3 regions of the Glutamicibacter sp. FBE19 genome follow, and region 1 is predicted to be linked to each of the others. Evidence: predicted binding sites of a transcription regulator. Region 1 holds the regulator's gene; each other region holds the start of a gene.
The links. Region 1 encodes Rex, which represses fermentation and respiration genes when NADH is low (regulators of the CRP and FNR family bind a similar motif). Its sites were predicted from a motif close to CTTGTGAANNNNTTCACAAG; they were not measured.
Positions count from the first base shown of each region.

Region 1 (7,171 bases):
TCAGCACTACCAGGTACACCAGGGCCACAACGAAGGCGCCGGTGGTCAGGAACTCATACATGTTGCCCCACGGCACGCGGTGGGCAGCTAGTGCGCGGGAGACCACGGCGAAGCCGTGCAGAGCAACTGCCAGCCACATCAGCACCACAGCCATGCGGGCCATTGGGCGCTTGGACGAGAACTCGGTGTAGTTCATCTTGTCGGTGACAATATCGTCGCTTATGTTGTCCGCACGCTCGCTCGCGCCGCGGCGCTTACGTCCGGTTCCGGCGACAGCGCCGTTGGCGCCAACCAGCATCTCTGCATCGCGCTTGAGGGCCGCGGAATCCATTTCCGTAATGGACTTGTTGGTCTTCGCCAAGTCGAGGGCGAAGATGATGAAGACAACCCCATAGACCATGGCTGCCAGCAGCATGAACAACTGGCTGTATTCACCGAGCGATTCATTAATTGGTGCTAATGCCCCAGCGTTACCCATTTACTGCTCCTTGGTTTTGCTCCTGGCTTGCCAGTGGCCAAGCCTTGTCAAAGATCTTCTGTAGTTCTGCCGCTTCGCGTTCCAGTCGCGGATCTTCGCCACGAGCCAACAATGCGTATTCGATACTACGCTTGCCATCCTGATGCTTCAGCTTGATCCAGACTCGGCGACGAGGAGTGAACAATGAAACTCCCAAGCCGAGCAGTGCCAAGGCCGCGAAGATGCCGATGGGAAGCTTTCCCGGATCGTAGTTCACGTCCAGTGCAACATAGCGCTTGAGGTCATCAAAGCTGATGCTTCCCTTGCCGTCGGGCAGCTGGTAGGTCTGTCCGGCTTCGAGGATGATGCCGCCGGCGTCAAGCTCGCGGCTATTGAGCGCCTTCATCTTCTCGGTGTCCAGAACAAAAACGTTCTGCGGATTACCGTTATCCAGCCCCAAATTCCCGTAGAAGGAATTCAAGTGCAGCTGCGGGTTGATGGCATTGGGGTCACCTGAAATGCCAAATCCATTTTCATCAACCAACGCGGTAGGAAGCAAGAATCCCTGGAAACCCAGCTGATCCGGGACAGCGTCAGGAACCTTCAGAACGAACATCGAGGTGTAGACCGAGTCCTGCGGGACCGATACTGCCGGGCCCGAGTAGGCGACGTTGCCCTTGCCATCGCGCACAGTGATCACCGGAGCATAGCCGTTGCCAACCAGATAGACGTCGGCGCCATTGATTCGCAGTGGGTGGTTCACCTTCAGATCCTGCTTGACCGGATCCGATTGGGCATCCTTGCGCACCTGGACGTGTGCGGTGAAGTCCAGCGGCTGCCCGAAGTGCGACTCGGATTCACGGTCAAAAATAATGTCGAATTTGTCGAGCTTGACAGAATATCCAGGCAGTTTATCCGCGTTGAAAGTCGTGCCCGGGGTGAAGGAATCATAGGCGACCAGCGAGTTGACGAAGGTCTCCCCCTCAACCAGCACACGCTGTCCGGTGTAGCCGAAGGCCCCGCCAATTGCCGCAGATACAAGGACTCCGATCAAGGAGATGTGGAAGAGCAGGTTGCCAATTTCGCGAGTGTATCCGCGTTCTGCCGAGACCGAGCGGACGCCGGCATCATTGCGCCGTTCCACGCGGTAACCGCGTTTCTTCAGAATCTTGAACGAGTCATCAATGACCTGATCCTCATCTGGGGTGTCCGCTTCGCCTTCCAGAATTTCATGCGACGCATACTGCGGCAGGCGATCTAGCCGGGCCGGGGTGCGCGGTGGAGGCGTGCGCAATGCCTGGGCATGCTTCTTCACACGCGGAACGATGCAGCCAACCAGGGAAACAAACAACAGGATGTAGATGGCAGAGAACCATACGGAGGAATACACCTCGAACATCTGGAAGCGGTCAAGCCATGGACCGGCAACTGGATGCTGGTCCAGATACTGCACAACCGTCTCTGGATTTGAAGCGCGCTGCGGGAAAATCGAGCCTGGCACTGCGGCGACGGCCAGCAGCAACAGCAAGAATAGTGCCGTAGACATGGACGTCAGCTGAGTCCAGATCCAGCGCATGAACCCTACAAATCCCAGCGCCGGAGCGTCCTGGGACCCTTTGAGTTTCCGTTGTTGTTTCGCCATTAAATTGGCAACCTCACTTCATTGGCAAACCAGTTTTGCAGTTCTGAAACCCATGTTCCCCATAGCCCGGTCACCATGACCAGGCCCAGGGCAATGAGCAGAGCGCCGCCAAAACGCATGATGAAAACCTGATGCTTCCGGAAAAACGCCAGAGCCTGCATTCCGCGCTGCAGTCCCAGCGCAATCAGGATGAAGGGCAAGCCCAGCCCAAGGCAATAAAACACAGTGAGCAAAGTTCCCCGGGCGACGTTGGCATCGGAACCGGTGGACATGATCAACACGGCGCTCAGGGTTGGCCCGATGCACGGCGCCCAGCCCAGGCCAAAGGTCAGGCCAAGGACAGGGGCGCCCCATAAACCGGCAGGTGGCTTCTTGTGGATCTTTCGATCACGCTGCATCCAGGAGAATCCGCCCATGAAGACGATGCCCATGAAAACAACGACAATTCCCAAAGCCTGGGTGACCCATGAACCGTTGAACCTCAGCCACGCGGTTGCCTGGCTGAAGAGAACCCCAGCGGCAATGAAGACAATGGAGAACCCCAGGACAAAGAGCAAGATGCCCAGAATTACTCGTCCACGGCGATGATCTTTCAGATCTGCGCCGGTCAAGCCGGTGACGTACCCAAGGTAGCCGGGAACCAATGGCAGAACACAGGGAGAGAGGAAGGAAACCAATCCCGCCAACATGGCCACGGGCGCGGCAAGCAGTAAAGACCCGTCCAGGACGATGTCAGCAAATGGGTTTGAGGTCACCGCCTGGATCACAGTTCTTCGGTCAAGGCGGTGTCGATCAGCGACTTCAAGGTGCTCGGGTCGACGGCGCCGATAACTCGGGCGCGGACGCGTCCCTTGCGATCGAGCACCAGAGTCGAGGGCACGGCTTGAAGCGGCACGTACTTGGTCATCGCCAGCTGCACGTCGCCGTTGGTGTCCTGAATGGATTCGTACGGCAGGTCAAAGGTACGCTCGAACGCCTTCGCGGCTTCTGCTTCGTCGCGAACGTTAACACCAATGAATTCGACCTTGTCGCCAAAGTTATTGGCGAGCTTTTTCAAGTCTGGTGCCTCGATGCGGCATGGTGCGCAGGCGGCGTACCAGAAGTTCATTACCACTGGCTTGCCCTGCCACTGGCTGAAATCAACGGCGGTCCCGTGGTAGGTCTCTGACTTGATTTCCACGGGTTCGCTGCGTTGGGAAACTTCGTATTCCTGTACGGCTCCGTCGCCGGCGATGTAGTTTTTCCCGTCACCGCTATTGGCTTGGGCGGTCAAGGAATCCTCCTTGCCGCTGCAAGCCGCCAAGGGAACAATGGCAGCAGCCACCATCAGGGAACGCAACATCGTGCGACGGCTCAGATTGCGAGGATTAGGCACAGGATCAGTCATTTCCTTAGGCTCCCGGAATATTTGCGGCACCGGCCAACAGCTCGGGGCATGGTTCGGTGTATCGCACGGAGACTAATTCGTCCCCTTCAAAATCAAAGCTGGTGATGGATGCCAGGGTGCACTCCCGCTGGCGAGGGTCATGCCATAGGGGCTTCTTCTCAGCTGCGCGGCGGGTTACCCAGATAGGCAACTGGTGGCTGACGATAATGACTTCGGCACCTTCGCCGTGTTCGGCAACAGCCGCCCGACGGTGGTCATCCATGGCTTCGCGCATGCGCTGCACCTGATCCGCATAAGGCTCGCCCCATGAAGGCTTCAGCGGGTTGACCAGCAGGGGCCAGTACTTCGGCTGGCGGAGGTGGTCTGCGACCTTGGACAGGCCCTGGAGCTTGTTGCCCGCTTCGATGACACGATCTTCAGTGTGAATCGGAAGGTCCAGGACGCGGCTTGTCGGTGCAGCGGTCTGCTGTGCACGGATCAGCGGAGAGGCTACAAGCCGGACCACATTGGCCCCGTCGGCTTGGCGCTGCGCGAAGAATTCGCCAGCAGCATCAGCCATCTTGAAACCGAGGTCCGAAAGCCCGAAACCGGGGATCCGTCCGTAGAGAATACGGTCAGGGTTGAAAACTTCCCCGTGGCGCAACAAATGGACGGTCGATAAAGGCATGCTTCCAGTGTCTCAAAAATTCAGTGCGAAATAGACATATTGTGTCCACCGTCAACTATTCACAGCGCATGCATGGGATTCCCATATGGAAAAACCATCCTTTCGGAGGGCTCGCTCACAAAGTTGTCCCACTAGGCTTGGGTATAAAGTCAAGACGAACCAAAGGACGATGAACCATGAGCAACTACGATCCAAATCAACCGGGCCAACCCTACAACCCGGAATCTGGGGCTCAGAACCCGAATCCGAACCCGTATGGCGAAAACCCCTACACGCAGCCGCAGCCGCAGTACGGGCAGAACCCCTATGGCCAGTCCCCCGTGGCACCTGGTTTCAACCAATACCCGGACCAGGGTGGCTATGCCGCCGTGCAGCCACCAGCTGAGCGGCCGAAGACCCTGCAGATTTCATTCCTGCTGATTCTGCTCTCAGGCATCGTCGGGGCAATTTCCAGCTGGATGATTTCCACCTCCAACATGTTTGGCAACATGGTTTCTTCCCAGTGGTCGATGGTTGAGCAAGAATTGCAGACCCAGATGCAGTCGACTCCTGAGATGGCCCAGGATCCCACCTTGCAGCAGATGATGAGCAGCCCAGAAGCGTTCATTTCCCAGGCCAACACCATGATGACCAGCTTTGCCCTGGTGGGTGCGGTCATTTCGGTGATTTTGTACTTCCTCGTCGGATTCTTTGTTGGCCGTGGTGTTGGCGCCATGCGCATCATCGCCACCATCCTGGCAGCCTTGTCATTGTTGGGCCTGTTCACGTCCGTGCCAATGATCAGCATGTTTGCCGATAGCCAGGCCGGGGCCTTGAACGCCGTCTATATTATCGGCATCCTCCTCGGCATCGCTGGCGTGGTCTTCGCGTGGTTGCGTCCTTCATCGGAATACATCGCGCAGCGCCGCATGGCGCGTCGAGCAGGCTACCGGTAAACGGAAGCTCAGCCCGAATCTTTAAGCAGCAAGCGGTGCCATTTCGTCAGCTTTGACGAAATGGCACCGCTTTTTGCGTACCGCCGCGGTCCTAGCCTTGGACCGCCAAGTAGGCCAAAATCTGGAGTTCCGTAGAAAGGTCGACCCGGCGCAGGTTCATGCCGGCTGGAACTTTCAATGGCTTTGGCGCAAATGAAAGCACCGAGCGCACAGATAATTCAGAAAGCGCATAGACCAGGTCTTGGGCAGCATCGCCGGGCACTGCGAGAACGACGATGTTGATTTCTTCACGGTCGATGACTGAGGCAAGGTCGCTAATGGATTCCACCCGCAGCTCACCGACTGGCTCGCCAATGAGTGCAGGATCAACATCAAAAATGGCCTTGACGTTGAAACCTCGCGAAGTGAATCCTGCATACCCGCTCAAGGCCCGGCCAAGGTTACCGGCGCCTACAATGGCGACTTTCCAATCCTGGTTCAGCCCAAGGGTCCTGCTGATGTGCTCTGCCAGCTCGCGTACGACGTAGCCGACGCCACGAGTACCGTAGGATCCAAGCCAAGAAAGGTCTTTGCGCAGGATCGAAGGGTTCACGCCCGCTTCCTTGGCCAGCACCCCGGAGCTGGTTCGTTCCAGCCCTTGGGCCTCCAGCGCATTCAGTGCCCGCAAATACTGTGTGAGTCGCGCCAAGGTGGCTTCAGGCAGGACACGAGCTTCAAGCTCAGACATCTTTGTACTCCTGCACTTTCCAATGGGCTAATCGAGCACAATGCGTAGTCAGCTTTGCCACCGCGGCTAGTTGCTGAGCAGACGCTCTAGCCGTTGCGGGTCGATAGTCCAGAAGTCTTTGACCTGCCCATCGATAAATAGCACCGGTACTTCCTCATGGTGCTTGGCCAGAAGTACTGGGTGCTCGTCAATGTCAAGTTCAGAAAATTCCATGTTCAAGCGGCTCGTTACCTCAGCAACTGTTGCTCGTGCCGCGTGGCAAAGATGGCAGTCCTTACGAACCAACAGCTGAATCTGATGCAATGTACTCACCTGACTATAATCTCACGAGCCGTAACCGCGCTTGAACTTTACGATGAAATAAACTGGATCAAATGCCTTCCACCGATAACGCCTCCGCTGGCACCGAAGCCCAAGCCCCTGGAACTGTTGCCGCATTTTTTGATGTGGATAACACCTTGGTTCGTGGTGCCTCGCTGTATTTGCTGGCCCGCAAGCTCCGTGAGCATCGCTTCTTCCAGCTTCGTGAGATCCTCTGGTTCGCGTTGAAGCAATTGCGCTTCGCCGCACGCGGCGAGCATCTGGGAGACATCCACCAGATTCGTGACCGGGCGCTGATGATGGTTCGCGGCATCCCCGTAGCCGAGATTGAACAAATCGGCAACGAGATATACGACGAATACATCGAGCCGAAGTTGTGGTCGGGCACGGTGGCGATTGCCCGCCAGCACTTGCGCGTCGGCCGTGAAGTTTGGCTGGTCACCGCTACTCCCCTGGAAGTGGCGAATGTCATTGCAGATCGCCTCGAACTTTCCGGTGCATTGGGCACCGTCGTGGAGAGCCGCGATGGTTTGTATACAGGAGCTCTGGCTAGCCCGATCTTGCATGCGGCCGAAAAGGCGCAGGCTGTCAGGTCCTTGGCCAAGGCGCGTGGCATCTCGCTGTCGCGATCTTGGGCATACTCGGATTCCTACAACGACGTGCCACTGCTGGAAGCTGTAGGGCATCCCGTCTGCATCAATCCCGATGCCCGGTTGCGCGCCTATGCCAAGCGTCGCGGCTGGCAGGTCTATGATTTCCGCACCGGTCAGCGGGCCGCAAAATTCGGTCTGCGCGCCGCTGGCGTGCTCGGTGCCTTGTGGGCTGCCAGGCGCTCAATTCTGCGTCGTTCCGGCTCGTAGCGGGCCCTGGAGCCTTTTGGATAAAGCAATCGCCACCGTTTGCAGGTGACCTGCGAATCGGTGGCGATGATTGCCTAGCGGCAAAATGCTCGAAGTAGATTTACTTCTTATTGCGACGCTGGTGGCGAGTCTTACGAAGCAATTTGCGGTGCTTCTTCTTGGACATACGCTTGCG
Region 1 is NZ_JACKQN010000015.1:29,202-36,372, reverse strand. Features, by position in the region: gene ccsB (c-type cytochrome biogenesis protein CcsB) at 1-478, opposite strand, end outside; gene H6F58_RS17330 (cytochrome c biogenesis protein ResB) at 471-2,099, opposite strand; gene H6F58_RS17325 (cytochrome c biogenesis CcdA family protein) at 2,099-2,854, opposite strand; gene H6F58_RS17320 (TlpA disulfide reductase family protein) at 2,863-3,486, opposite strand; gene H6F58_RS17315 (histidine phosphatase family protein) at 3,491-4,153, opposite strand; gene H6F58_RS17310 (hypothetical protein) at 4,330-5,088, shown strand; gene H6F58_RS17305 (redox-sensing transcriptional repressor Rex) at 5,180-5,815, opposite strand; gene H6F58_RS17300 (glutaredoxin family protein) at 5,882-6,127, opposite strand; gene H6F58_RS17295 (HAD-IB family hydrolase) at 6,190-6,996, shown strand; gene H6F58_RS17290 (AURKAIP1/COX24 domain-containing protein) at 7,097-7,171, opposite strand, start outside.

Region 2 (7,171 bases), on a different contig from region 1:
GTCAAATCCAGGCGCAGTCCATTTAGGACCATTGAATGCGAACGATTGGACATGTTGACCCACCCGGCAGAGCCGAAAGCGCGGTGCATCTCTTCAAACGGAAGCTGATCCCGGGATGACGGGTTGGGGATGCCGTCATTTCGAGCGAAGTACTTGAACGGGTTTTTCAGCTTGGGCGCGTAGTAGCAGTTGGATCCCGGCACAAAGGCTCCAGGGAATGCCATCAGCGGTTCCAACGCCTTGACCAGCGAAGGGACACCCTTGCGGTGGCTGAGGTTGTCTCCGGTGTTGATGATGAAGTCGGGGTTGAGGTCTGCAAGCTCGCGCAGCCATTGGATCTTGGTTTCCTGGCCCGGAACCATGTGGATATCCGAGAGGTGCAAGACCTTGATGTCCGAGGCGCCGCGGGGCAGCACGTTCAGGGTTTCGCGGCGCAACCCGAATTTCTGGGTCTCGAGCATGCCATAGCCAACTAGTGCACCACCTAGCGCCAGGGCTCCACCAGCAGCCAGCGCTGTGGTACCGGCCGCATGACGTAGTGCTGCAGCAAATGTTTTGTGTTCAACCATGACCTGTCTGCCATCGTCCTTTCATGCCCGGGGGGCAACTTCTGGTGAAGTCCGCTATTGCCAATCTAGACCGAAGGCCGCGTTCAACCAAAGTTGAACGCGGCCTTCAACGGCGCTTAGCTAGTCGTCGGATTTCTTCCCGTTGCCCTTGCCATTGCCATTGCCGTTGCCGTTGCCATTGCCGTTGCCATTATCCGATTCATTATTTCCGGAATCAGACTTCGACTCATTGGATTCGGACTGGTCTGCTTTGGATTCCTTGTCCTTGTCCTCGGAGTCGGACTTGGAATCCTCCTTGGAAGAATCCTCTTCCTTCGGTTCAGGCTTGGGCGCTGGCTTGCTGCGAGGCGAACCAAAACCGCTGCGATCGTACTCCTGGACTGCTTCCTCCATGAAGTCCACCCACAGCGGAGCTGCGTAGGTCGAGGAGTCGAGCGTGCTTGGGGCGCGCTCATCATTGATCATCGATCCCTGCAGGGTGTTCGCTTCTTCAGCGGCAGTTGCATTAACTCGGCCAACCCAGGCAGCGGTGGAAATGCCGGTGGTGTAGCCGACGAACCACGTGGAGGTTGACCAGTTGTTGGTACCGGTCTTACCGGCGATTGGACCGGCGACTCTGCCCTTGGACACGCGATCCGTGGCAATCTTCTTCAGCGTGCCGTTCAGATCAGCGATGTAGGTCGGATCAATTTGCTGCGAGCAGGATTCCTTCTTGACCTTGTACTGGTTGCCGTCCTTGTCCGTGACGCTGGTCAGCGCACGTGGCTCGCAATATTCGCCCTTGTTGGCGAAGGTGGCGAAGGCAGCAGCCTGTGCCAGCGGAGCGACCTTGGGCGTACCGATGACAAACGATGGATGCTCTGGCGAAAGCTCTTGAGGCTGGCCGCTGTCCAAATCGCGAAGCCCAACGCTATTGGCAAAATCGGTGATGTTGCAGAGGTCGAGCTTGGATGCTTCCTGGATGGTTGCGGAGTTGATGGACCACTTCAAGCCGTAGTCGACAGTCATGGGACGGTAGAAGCCACGCGACGCGTTCAGGGGCTGCCAAGCTTCTCCACCACCGGTGACAGTCTGGCCGCCAGGCAGGCACGAGGCACGCCACTTGTGGCTAGGAGCGAAGTAGGGCCGCTTGGCATTGATGGTGTCGTACATGTGATGGCCCTCTTTGAGCCAAGCCAGCGTGGTGTACGGTTTCATCGTCGAACCGGCCTGGAAGCCGCCAGCGCCACCCATGGACTTCTCCACAGCAAAGTTCAGCATGGTCTTTGCGGTGTTTCCCTTTTCAGCACCATAGGTGGTGTTCTGGGCCATGGTCAGGATATTTCCAGTGCCAGGCTCCACCGAGACGATCGAGGAGAACACATCCTTATTGGACTTGGCGTTCGGGTCGATGGACTTGCGAGCGTCGTTGGCAGCCTTCTTGTTCAGCTCGCTATTCAAGGTGGTCTTGATCGTCAGGCCGCCGCGGTACAGCAGGCCCTCGCGGTCTTCCTTGGTCTTGCCGAACGTGTCGTCGCCCAGAATCAGGTTGGTGACGTAATCACAGAAGTATGCGTTGTCTTTGGCCGCTGAGCAGCCCGATGGGGAAGTGCTGGGCTTGAGCTCAAGTCCGGACTTCACCGCGTCGTCATACTCCTTTTTATTGATCGCGCCGGTGCGGTACATGTTGCCCAGCACCTTATTGCGGCGGTCAAGGGAACGCTCTGGGTTGTTGATCGGGTTGTAGACGTTCGGCAGCTGGACCATGCCAGCAAGCATGGCCGACTGCTGGACGTTCAAGTCCTTGGCATCCACAGAGTAGAAGCGCTGTGCGGCAGCCTGTACGCCGTATTCGCGACCGGAGAACAGCACGAGGTTCAAGTAGCCTTCGAGGATTTCGTCCTTGGACATTTCCTTTTCGATGGCTACCGCGTACTTGAGCTCGCGGATCTTTTCCGAGTAGTCCTTGTTGCCGGACACGGTGGTTTCCTCGGAACCGGTGAGCTCCTGGTTGTTCACCAGAAGGTTGTTCACATACTGCTGGGTCAGGGTAGACGCACCAGAGCGCGAAGTGGAGGTCAGGTTGCCGACGATGGCTCGGGCGATGCCCTTGGGGTCGACACCGTTGTGCTCGTAGAAGCGTTCATCTTCCACCGAGACGATGGCCTTGCGCATATACGGCGAGATGTCATCAAGTGACACAGGTTCGCGATTCTGCTGGTAGAAATTCGCGATGGTCTTGCCGTTGGCGTCGACGATCGTTGACGGCTCCGAAATCGGAAGCTTCTCAAAGGAGCTCGGGAGTGCGCTGACGATGTTGTTACCGGTGGTCAAACCGGTTTTTGCGATCGCCGCTACGGGCACGAGCATACCTGCTGCGAGCACACCACACAGGGCGCTGATTCCAAAGAATGCAACGACTTTCCCAAGGGTGGTGGCGGTATCAAAAAAGGGGGACTTCTTGGCTGCCATACCCACTAGTTTACAAGGACGCGATAACGTATCCAGTATGACTAAATGGGAATACGCCACTTTGCCACTTTTGATTCACGCAACAAAGCAGATTTTGGACCAATGGGGGGATGATGGTTGGGAGCTGGTTACTGTAGTTCCTGGCCCCAACGGCTCATCGCCGGTGGCCTACATGAAGCGTCCAAAAGAGTAGCCAAAACATACTTCCTTAAGGAGAAAAAGCCCATGCAAGAAGCGACTTCCTCGCGTGTCGAAACGCGCCTGGCTGAACTGGGTTATGCCCTGCCAGGCGTTGCCAAGCCCGTCGCTGCCTACCTGCCAGCAGTCACCACCGGCAACTACGTTTACACCTCCGGCCAGCTTCCGCTGATTAATGGTGAACTCTCAGTTGTGGGAAAGGTCGGCGCAGAGGTTTCAGCAGAAGAAGCCAAGGCCCAGGCACAGGTTGCCGCGCTGAACGCACTGGCAGCCATCAAGGCCGAAATTGGTGACCTAGATCGCATTAAGCGCATCGTGAAGGTTGTCGGTTTCGTGTCGTCGGCACCGGAGTTCACCGGGCAGCCAGGAGTCATCAACGGAGCTTCCGAATTCTTCGGCGAGGTTCTTGGCGACGCAGGCCTGCATTCGCGTTCGGCCGTTGGCGTTGCCGTGCTTCCGCTGGATGCACCCGTCGAGGTTGAGGTCATCGCCGAATTTGAGTAGTTCACCTCAGTTGCCTGTTGCGCGGCCTGCCAAGGCTTTCCCTTGCGGGCCGCGCAGCGGCATGGTGCGCAGAGTCTTTGATCTGCCGCCACACCAGATCCCTACGGCCGAAAACTGGTTCACCTTCGGCTCCCGCACCCCCCGCTCACCGCGCCGCGCGTCGTCCGTGTGCCTGGTGCGGGACTGTTCCAAGGGTGTCGAGACCTACCTGACCTTTCGGCCTGGAGGCTCCCCGATGGGCAACGTGGCCTTCCCCGGCGGCAGCCACGAGGCCAGCGACCGGGCAACCTATCAATGGTTCGGACCGAGCCTTTCGCAGTGGTCCAAGCGCATGGACGTATTGGACCAGCAGCTGGTCCAAGCGCATATCGTTTGCGCCATTCGCGAGCTCTTTGAAGAAACCGGAATCCTGCTGGCGGGTACCGACGAGCAATCCATCATCGAAATGACCGACCCCGAAGAGTGGATGGGCGCCCGCGAGGCGATTGCCGGCCAGGATCTTCCATTCGATGAGTTTCTTCGCCGTCGCGGCCTGGGGCTTCGCACCGATTTATTGCGGCCGGTCTCGCACTGGCTGAATCCCAACTTTGCCCTGCGCAGATTTGATACCTGGTACTTCGCAGCCACCGTGCCCAACCGCCAAGAGGCGACGCTGCTTCGAGGCAAGGGCAAATGGGGCGGGTGGCAGGTGGCCAGCGGCGTGTTGGCCCAGCGAAACACCAGCGAGCTCGGCGACCTGGTGGGGCAGCCCAATACCGTGGGCCTGAACTTCTCGCGGATCAGCTACCCGGCCGTGGAAATGATGCTCGAGGCAATGTCCGAGGCCAACGGGGTGGTGGCGTATTTGTCGCGGGCGCGGTCCCTGGATTTGAAGCACCCCGACTTGCTGGTGCGCGATGGCATTTACTATCTGGAGGTTCTGGGCTCGATGAGTGCCGAATCCTCGCGCCCCTGGCAGGCCGCCGCGGGCCGCCAATGAATTAGCTAGAACAACATAAAAATAGTGTGGGCCGAAGATCCAAAAGGATCTTCGGCCCACACTATTTTGACTGGCTTAGCGTGAACGCTGGCGCAGACGCTGGATGTCCAGAATCACGACAGCGCGTGCTTCCAGACGCAGCCAGCCGCGCTGTACAAATTCAGCCAAAGCCTTGTTTACGGTTTCACGCGATGCGCCAACCAGCTGGGCCAGCTCTTCCTGAGTCAGCTCGTGAGCGACCAGGATGCCGTCGGTTGCTGGACGGCCGAAGCGGTCAGCAAGATCAAGCAGAGCCTTGGCAACACGGCCAGGAACATCGGAGAAGACCAAGTCCGCAAGGGACTCGTTGGTGCGGCGCAGACGTGCAGCCAGAGCCTGCAGCAGCTGGATCGAGACCTCAGGGGAGTTCAGGATCGCCTTGCGCATGTTCTCGTGGCTCAAGCCAGCCAGTCGGGTTTCCGACACGGCGGTTGCAGTCGCGTTGCGTGGGTGTGGATCGAATAGGGCCATCTCGCCAAACAGTTCGCCTGGGCCAAGAACAGCAATCAGGTTTTCGCGACCATCCGAAGAGGTGCGGCCCAGCTTGATCTTTCCCGAAACGATGAAGTACAGGCGGTCGCCCTGATCGCCTTCACGGAACACCGACGCACCGCGGGACAGATCAACCTCGGTCAATTCTTCGGTGAGCGCGGCGAATACTTCATCACCAAGCGACGCAAACAGTGGCGCGCGACGCAGTACCTCGATATCCATTAAATCTCCTGTCAACAGTAGTAGGCGCTTACTTCATTGTGCCGTATTCAGTAACAATGTGACAGTTTCCACACGTGGTTTCACCGAGAAAATGTTGAACGTCACGCTCATTCGGCCAAAACTCGCGAATATGCTCGCAGAAATCCATCAGCTTCTAAGGGTACCTTGGGTTAATACAAAGTATTTGAACGCATTGGAGTCTTGGTGCTCGGAATTTTCAGCTGGCTCGACGTAGTCATCTGCGCTGTTTTGCTGACCTTTTTCATTATCGGACTTCGCCGCGGTTTTCTCTTGACCGTTGGCGACATGGTGGGCCTCATTCTGGGAGGTGTTGCCGCGTTCTTTGCCATCCCGCTGGTTTCCACTTTCGCCAACAACCCCTGGTGGCGTGTTGCGCTGATGGCCGCCACGGCTGCCGTGCTGATCATCCTCGGCCAGGCGCTGGGCCGGGTCATTGCCACCCGCATCCGGCACTGGATGAACGTCGATTTCCTGCGCTCTGCAGACCGCATTGCCGGTGGCGTGCTCTCGGTGCTGATTACCGCCACGATCATTGGCGCGCTGGCGTTTTCCACCTCCAGCATGGGCATTCCGCGCCTGTCCCTGGAAATTGGAAAGTCCACCATGATCCAGGCCATTCGCGGCGCGACGCCGCCCTTTGTGAACTCGGCCATTTCCTCGGCCCGCTCCAAGGTGATCGCCGAAACCCTGCCAGCATTCCTGGAGCCCTTTGCGCCGCCGGTGGCCCAGCCCATGGACACCGACTGGGTGGCCACCGATCTCCAGCGGACCGCAGCGGAATCCGCCGCCAAGGTCTCGGGCACGGCAGTGCAATGCGGTGTCAACCTGACCGGTTCGGGCTTTGTGGTGGCTCCAGAAATGGTGATGACCAACGCCCACGTGGTGGCCGGTCTTGGGGCAGCCACCGTGGAGACCGGTCGTGACGGAGTTCACCGCGGAAAGGTGGTCTACTTCGATCCCGAGACCGATATCGCGCTGCTGTACGTGCAGGGCTTGGAGGCCCCGGCCATTGACCTGGCCGATGAGGATCTCACCCGTGGCGACGCCGCGGCGTTTATCGGCTACCCGGCTGGTGGCCCCCAGCAGATTCGCAGCGCCATGATCGCCTCGCGGGCCAACGTCTCGATCTCCAATATCTACGGCACCGACCCGTCGAGAATTTCCGTCTACCAGATCACCGCCGAAGTTGCCCAGGGCAATTCCGGTGGACCGCTGGTGGATGAAAACGGCGAGGCCGTTGGCCTGATCTTCGCGAAGTCCCGCAGCGACGAGCAGATTGGATTCGCCCTGAGCCTTGAGGAGATGGAGCGCGCCATGGAGCTAGGCGGCTCGCAGCGCACCTCGGTCAAGACCGGGGACTGCATCGCCAACTAGCCAAAAGGGCAAAATTATTTGCCCAGCAGGTACGCCAGCTGTTCCACGGCCAGCTTGTAGCCGTTGACGCCAGCGCCGACGATGATGGAACTGGCCACCGGCGAAATGTAGGAATGGTGGCGGAATGCCTCGCGCTGGTGCACGTTGGAGATGTGGACTTCAATCGTGGGCAGCTGGACACCACTGATGGCATCTGCCAAGGCGACCGAGGTGTGGGTGAAGGCTCCCGGGTTCATCACGATGCCCGCGGCACTGGTGCGTGCTTCATGAATGGCATCGATGAGCACCCCTTCATGATTGGACTGCAGGGCGCGCAGCTCAA
Region 2 is NZ_JACKQN010000009.1:172,956-180,126, forward strand. Features, by position in the region: gene H6F58_RS14380 (metallophosphoesterase) at 1-569, opposite strand, end outside; gene H6F58_RS14385 (transglycosylase domain-containing protein) at 690-3,020, opposite strand; gene H6F58_RS14390 (RidA family protein) at 3,246-3,722, shown strand; gene H6F58_RS14395 (NUDIX hydrolase) at 3,715-4,701, shown strand; gene H6F58_RS14400 (Crp/Fnr family transcriptional regulator) at 4,777-5,454, opposite strand; gene H6F58_RS14405 (MarP family serine protease) at 5,659-6,849, shown strand; gene aroQ (type II 3-dehydroquinate dehydratase) at 6,864-7,171, opposite strand, start outside.
Region 2: a site for Rex is predicted at 5,510-5,529, ahead of H6F58_RS14405 (MarP family serine protease). Genes of this name have one in related genera too.

Region 3 (7,171 bases), on a different contig from region 1:
ACTTGTACTTTGGCAAGTCTCTGAGTTGATTGCCTGCGTCCTATCCACTGAAAGGTACTCCCCTGTGAAACGCGCGCTTTTTGAAGAGGACCACGAACAGTTCCGTGAGCTGGCTACGGAGTTCAACACCCGTGAAGTCTCTGGCAAATACGCCCAGTGGGAGAAGGACCACCAGATTCCTCGCGAGGTATGGCAATCAGCCGGCGAGAATGGCTTGCTGGGCTTGGCGGTTCCCGAGGAATTCGGCGGCATGGGCATTGATGACTACCGCTTCCGCGTGGTCATGGACGAGGAGTTTGTGCGTGCTGGCCACCTGGCTGTCGCGTTGGCCTTCCACTTGCACGACGATCTCGTGCTTCCATACCTGCTGGCCTACGGCTCTGCGGAGCTCAAGGCCAAGTGGCTGCCTCGCATGGTTGATGGCTCCACAATTACTTCCTGCGCCTTCACGGAGCCAGGGGCTGGGTCGGATCTGCGCGCGGTGCGCACCAAGGCGGTGCCAGATGGCGAAGATTGGCTGCTGAGCGGCCAGAAGACTTTCATCGGCAACGGAGCCTTCGGCGATGCCGCCCTGGTCCTTGCCCGCACCGACGGCCAGAGCAGTCGCGCGTCCGAGGATTCCTTCTCCCTGTTCATGGTGGAGCGCTCTGAGGGCTACACCAATGGCAATCCATTGGACAAGATGGGTCTGCGCGCTTCGGATACTGCCGAGTTGTTCTTTGATGAGGTCCGGGTATCTGATGCTGACCGCATTGGCGAGATCGGCCAGGGGCTTCGCTACGTCAAGGAGCAGTTGCCACAGGCTCGCCTGGCTATCGCCGTGGCAGCAGCCGCCATCTGCACTGCGTCCTTCGAGCAGGCCCTGGAGCATGCGAAGAACCGCTCGACCTTTGGACAGGCGTTGACCCAGTACCAGAACACCAGGTTCGAATTGGCTAATCTGAAAACTGAGTCCCATGTCACTCAGGCTTTTGTTGATCAAGCAGTACTGGCGTTCAACGACGGCGAATTGGACGCGCATGAAGCGGCCGAAGTGAAGCTTTGGGCTAGTGAGAGCGCAAAAAAGCTATCCGATAAGGCCCTGCAGATCCATGGTGGCTACGGCTACATCATGGAGTACCCCATTGCCCAGTCATTCACCGCGGCCCGCCTGCTGACCATTTTTGGTGGCACAAGCGAGATCATGCGTGAAACTATTGGACGAGCACTTTAAGCACTTTTGAAAGGACCTGGTCACGTGCCTATCCGGCAGATCACAGTTTACGGAGAACCTGTTCTACATCGTCGCGCGGTGGAAGTCACCGAGTTCGACGACGAACTTCGCCAGCTCGTTGCAGATATGCATGTGACCATGGACGAAGCACACGGCGTGGGACTGGCCGCTCCGCAGATTGGCATCGGTCTACGCCTTTTCACCTACGTCTATGCCGACCAGGACTCCGCTCCTGAACGCGGCGTGATCATCAACCCCAAGCTGACCCTCTCCAAGGTTTCACAGGCGCCAGCTGACGTTGATGACGAGTCCGAAGGCTGCCTGTCCGTACCCGGGCTGAACTACCCGCTCAAGCGTGCCGAATACGCCAAGGTGGAGGGCTTTGATGAATTTGGCCAGCCGATCGCTTTTGAAGCCCACGACTGGTTCGCCCGCATCATGCAGCACGAATACGACCACCTTGATGGCTTTCTGTATGTAGACAAGCTGCAGCCGCGCTGGGATAAGCGTTGGAAGAAAGCCAAGAAGGCGCTGGGCTGGGGCGTACCAGGGAACACCTGGCTGCCCGGGACCGATGAGGATCCTTTCGGCCATTAGCCTTCCTGCTGCCTATGCAGTAGTCCTGAAGTCGATATACCGCTGATGTAGCGCCGCACCGAGAGCATCGGTCGGCGCTATATTTGCATTCCATAGGCCACGGGCCCTGCCTTGTTCAAGCCAGAAGGCGTTGAACATTCCATTCTTCCCTGGCGTGATCTGCTTCTGCATCGATTCATCGGCCACCAGGCTGCGATCGGCCCAGGAGAGATAGTACTCGTCAAAGGGTCCGAGCAAGCGAGTGGGAAGTTGCGGGGCGCCTGATGATTCGCAAGCTTGATGGGCTGCTGAGCCCTGGACCACGAAAAAGTCCTCGCCGCGCTCGTTCTTTCCCACGCTGACCAGTTCCCGACCCAGTTCTGCGGCCGCCGCGCGAATGGTTGTCAGCGTTTGCCCGGCATACCAGGCGGCATCACGCAAGGTCGCAGGAGCATGGGAACCCAGGTAGCGCAACAGCAATTCCTGCATCGGGCTATCGGGAACATGATGCTTGCTGATCCATTGCTCTGCGAGCACGAAGTCCTGGGCTGCCAGCTTGGCGCCTTCTGGAATCGGGCCGAGGCAAATCAAGCCGTGCAGCACCAATGCGAGCAGCAAGTGCGTGCCACGCTGATTGCGCGTGCCGATTCCTTGTTGCTCCAGCTGCTCAAAAATCGCGGTCCTGCTGGCCGCTCCGGCTTCCGCCAGATAGGAGTGGATGATCCGGGCTGCTTGTTCAATGGCCGCAGGATCAATCTGCAATTCTCGATGCCTGGCAGCAGCTGAGCGCAAGGTGCGTTCCTTGGCCAGTTGCACCAGCCATTGCGCGTCTTGGGGCAAGCAGCAATGCAGGGTTCCACGCATGGTCCATGAGCGCACGAGCAGGCCGTCATTAAAAAGCTGGTCGACCTGTGCCCTGCTTGGCATCGGATCAGCGCGCTGGGCCAGTGCATAGCGGCCAGCAATAAAGTCTTGCGACTGGGCAGCCATCAGGTGCCCGGCGGCTTCCAGGGTGGATCTGGCAGGCGCGGATAACAATTGGCTGGCCATCCGGGCCGATAAGAGCCTTTCGCGTTCCATCTGCCTGCCTTCCGCCATGGTCCCTGGTACAGAGCGTAACAGCCAGGAGCTCTTCGCAGTGCCGGCGGAATCTTGCCGCGAGGAAGCCATAGCCGGTTAAAAGACCTCGGGACCATGCACCTGCGCACTGTGCGCGGGCATGGTCCCGAGGTTATGGCGATACGGCCTTAGGCGGTGACTGCTTCAGCCTTCAGGGCTGGAACTGCTACCGGATGGGTGCCGGCGATCGTTTCGATCACGCGGACCACCTGGCAGGAGTAGCCGAACTCGTTGTCGTACCAAACGTAGACGACAGCGTTCTTGCCCGAGACGATGGTAGCCAGGCCGTCGACGATGCCGGCACGGCGCGAGCCGACGAAGTCGGTGGAAACCACCTCGGGAGAGTCGATGTAGTCGATCTGCTTGTGCAGGTTCGAGGTCAGCGAAGTCTCGCGAAGGTAGGCGTTCAGCTCTTCCTTGGTGGTTTCGCTCTCCAGGTTCAGGTTCAAGATGGCCATGGAGACATCCGGGGTTGGTACGCGGATGGCGTTGCCGGTCAACTTGCCTTCGAACTCTGGCAGGGCCTTGGCCACGGCCTTGGCAGCACCGGTTTCGGTGATCACCATGTTCAGCGCAGCGGCGCGGCCGCGGCGTTCGCCCTTGTGGAAGTTGTCGATCAGGTTCTGGTCGTTGGTGAACGAGTGAACGGTCTCGACGTGTCCGTGGCTCACGCCGAACTTGTCGTTCAGCGCCTTGAGCACTGGGGTGATCGCGTTGGTGGTGCACGAGGCAGCGGTAACGATCTTGTCCTCGGCGGTGATCCAGGAATCGTTGATGCCGTGAACGATGTTCTTCAAGTCGCCCTTGCCCGGTGCGGTCAGCAGAACGCGGGCAACGCCCTTGGCCTGCAGGTGCTGGGACAGGCCGGCTTCATCGCGCCAGCGGCCGGTGTTGTCGACGACGATGGCATTGTCGATGCCGTGCGCGGTGTAGTCGACGGTGGTCGGGTCATTCGAGTAGATGACCTTGATCAGGGTGCCGTTGGCAAGGATGGTGTTGTTCTCCTCATCGACGGTGATCGAGCCTTCGAAGCGGCCGTGGACCGAGTCGCGGCGCAGCAGCGAAGCGCGCTTGACGATGTCATCGTCCGAGCCCTTGCGGACCACGATGGCGCGAAGGCGCAGGCCGTAGCCGCCGCGTTCGATGAGGATGCGGGCGAGCAGGCGGCCAATGCGGCCAAAGCCGTAGAGGACGACGTCCTTTGGTTCTGCATCAGTAGCACCCGACTGGCCAACTTTGTCGCCAAGTTCGTTGCTCAGGAATGCGTTCAGGTCAACAGAGCCGGATTCCTTGAACTTCTTGTTCAAACGGCCAAGGTCAACGGATACCGATCCAACATTCAGCGTCTCGATCTCGTCGAGGATTGCTTTGGTTGCCTTCAGGCTTAGCTCTTCGCCATCAATGCGGCGTACTACGCGGTGCGCCTTGATGATGTCGATGGCGGACTGGTTGATCAGCTTGCGGCCATATACGGAGGGCACCACATTGTTCTTGCGGTACAGGCGTCCGATCAGTGGAATCATGGCCTCGGCGAGCTCTTCGCGCCCGCTCCATTCTTGCTGGGCAACGACAGACTGCTGGGTCACAGAAAATCCTTCCAATTCAGCCGACTCGCAGATCCATAAAGTCGGTTGGCACCGTGGGAAGCACCATTGCTTTTGCGGTGGTACGAGGTCTACAGGATCATCCTCGCAAGTACTAAGTACGCCTTCCATTCTAAACGGCGCAGAAAAATTCAGGGCACGAGTCACTGTGAAACTTCTCACCAGAAAGGCTGGAGGGGATGAATGGGATGGCCGATACGCCGGGTTTTGTCGCGCCGAAGCGGGACGGTCATCTATCTACGACTGCCGTTGCCGGCAGCCTCTAGCGGTCCACCCGACTGCATGGGACGAACAGCCCTCATAACGCAGTCTGTCTGACCTTGCTCCGAGTGGGGTTTACCGAGCCATTCCGGTCACCCGGAACGCTGGTGGTCTCTTACACCACCGTTTCACCCTTACCAGGAAGCCTGGCGGTCTATTTTCTGTGGCACTAGCCTGCGGGTTGCCCCGAGTGGGCGTTACCCACCACCCTGTTCTGTGGAGCCCGGACGTTCCTCGGGGCAATAACTTGCCACGCGACCGTCTAGCCATCCCATTCGTTAACCATTCTAGCCCCGGCAGTTCGCCCCAGCTAACAGCAGCTGCGAGCCCTTCGACACAGGCGAAGCCAAATGCCGCCTGGCCAAAGGGTCAGGTCGTGCCCTTATTCATCAACCGGGAATCCTCGCTGTCCTCGGATAAGCTGGAAGGCGTGCTTATTTTGTTGCCACCTTCAGAAGGTAAAACCGCTCATGCTGAAGGTTCCCCGTTCGACCTTGCCGACCTCTCGTTTCCTGAACTGAGCGATGATCGCCATCAAGTGCTCGGAGCCTTGGCAGAGGTCTCTGGCCGGGCGGATGCCATGGACGTCTTGGGTGTTGGCGCTTCCTTGGCGAACGAAGTCGCCCGCAATATCAATTTGCACATAGAACCAGCCGCTAAGGCCCACGACATTTATTCCGGCGTGCTCTTTGAAGCGCTGGGCTATTCGACGCTCAGCCCTGAAGCTCAACGGCGCGCTGATCAGAGCATCGTCGTGATTTCCGCGCTATGGGGTGCGGTGCGCTTTGCCGACCGCATTCCCCCATATCGGCTGTCCATGTCCGTGAAATTGGAGCCCCTGGGCAAGCTCGCCAGCTGGTGGAAAAAGCGGCTCGCCGCGATTCTGGATGAAGCCGCTGCAGACCAGCTGGTCATTGATGCCCGCTCCAGCACTTATGCCGCAGCCTACAAGCCAAGTAACGGAAACAGCGTTGCGATCAATGTTTTCCAGTTGCGCAACGGCGTGCCGAAAGTCGTTTCCCATTTTGCCAAGCACACCCGCGGCGAAGTTGCCCGGTTCCTGGTTCAGCAAGAGACCGAGCCGGCGACTGCCGATGAGCTGGTCCAGCTGATCAGATCCAGGTGGGAGGCGTCCCTCGTTGAGGACAAGAAGGGACGAGCGCTGAACATCTTGCTGCCCGAGGACCACCAATTCACCACCGCCAAATAGCCCAGCAGACTCTGGCCGTTTCCGGGAGATTCCGCTAGGCCTTCTAGTTTTCCCCTGGGGCCGGTGCTGCGACTAGTTCCACTTCGAAGCCGGCTTGATCCTCTAAATAGGCCGCGTAGTGATCGGGGCCGCCGGCATGCGGATGCTTATCCGCAAACATCATGGTGAATCCATGGTTCAGGGCATCAGATGCAACGGTTTCAACCAGTTGTGCGCTCGGCAGGCTAAAAGCCAAGTGGTTCAACCCCGGCAAGCGCCGATCATGAAGTTCATGCAGGACATCCGGCCCTGATTCCAAAACGATGTAATGGCTGCCGTGCTGATAGCTTATGCCGTTGTCCCATTGTGATTGGATGCGATAGCCAAGTCGCGTCAGCAGCCAGCCCAGCGATGCCGTACTAGTTGCTAAATCGTCGACCCAGATTTCCAAATGATGCAGCATGTCCCTGCCCAACCAAGTAGTCCGTCTAGTGGCTAATGATGCCACGGCATTAGTGCTGCGACCGATACAACCAATCGATCGCTATCGCCGGGCAGTCAACCAGGGGTTGATCTGCCGATGCCTTGGCGTCTAGCACGCAATGCCGGTCAGTCAAACCAGGCTAATCGTTCTCATGCTTTGAACGATGCGAGTATTCGAAGTCTTCCGCCTGTGATTCACTGTCAAAAATGGTACTTACCGCTCCGCATTCCGGGCAGAAGCCCTGAAATCCTCCCATAGCAGCACGCCCAAAATCGGATCCTGCCTCGTTCAATTTTCCCCCATAGAAAGTCAATCGTAGGCTTCCAGCTAATCACAAGGTTTCGACGGTTTACGCATCAATATTCAAATCGTTGCAGAAAGGTTATAGAAGCTATGACTTTCAAGTAATGAACTGGGATCCCTTAACCGCGAACCCATCGAGCGCAAAGAAACCCTCCCGGAAGTGAATCCAGGAGGGTATCCAGAAGCATTGCTCGCGGCGATCTCAAGCCGTTGCTCATGAGGAGCAGCCAGAGAATCAAGTTGTCCGCTTTTATGCCCAGCTATGGAGTCAGGACAAAGTCCCATGGATCGCTATTGACCTGTGAAATTTCAATCTCCACCGCATGCCCCAGATCATTGAGCACGTTCCCCAGGGCGCGGGCTCCCGCCGAGAGCCACACCCACTCGGAGGCAAAGTGCGATACATCGATGAGGTACGGGAA
Region 3 is NZ_JACKQN010000003.1:287,888-295,058, reverse strand. Features, by position in the region: gene H6F58_RS07325 (acyl-CoA dehydrogenase family protein) at 65-1,213, shown strand; gene def (peptide deformylase) at 1,238-1,810, shown strand; gene H6F58_RS07315 (winged helix DNA-binding domain-containing protein) at 1,823-2,869, opposite strand; gene H6F58_RS07310 (glyceraldehyde-3-phosphate dehydrogenase) at 3,037-4,494, opposite strand; RNA gene rnpB (RNase P RNA component class A) at 4,693-5,047, opposite strand; gene H6F58_RS07300 (peroxide stress protein YaaA) at 5,150-5,983, shown strand; gene H6F58_RS07295 (VOC family protein) at 6,027-6,425, opposite strand; gene H6F58_RS07290 (Nif3-like dinuclear metal center hexameric protein) at 7,010-7,171, opposite strand, start outside.
Region 3: a site for Rex is predicted at 4,658-4,677, ahead of H6F58_RS07310 (glyceraldehyde-3-phosphate dehydrogenase). Genes of this name have one in related genera too.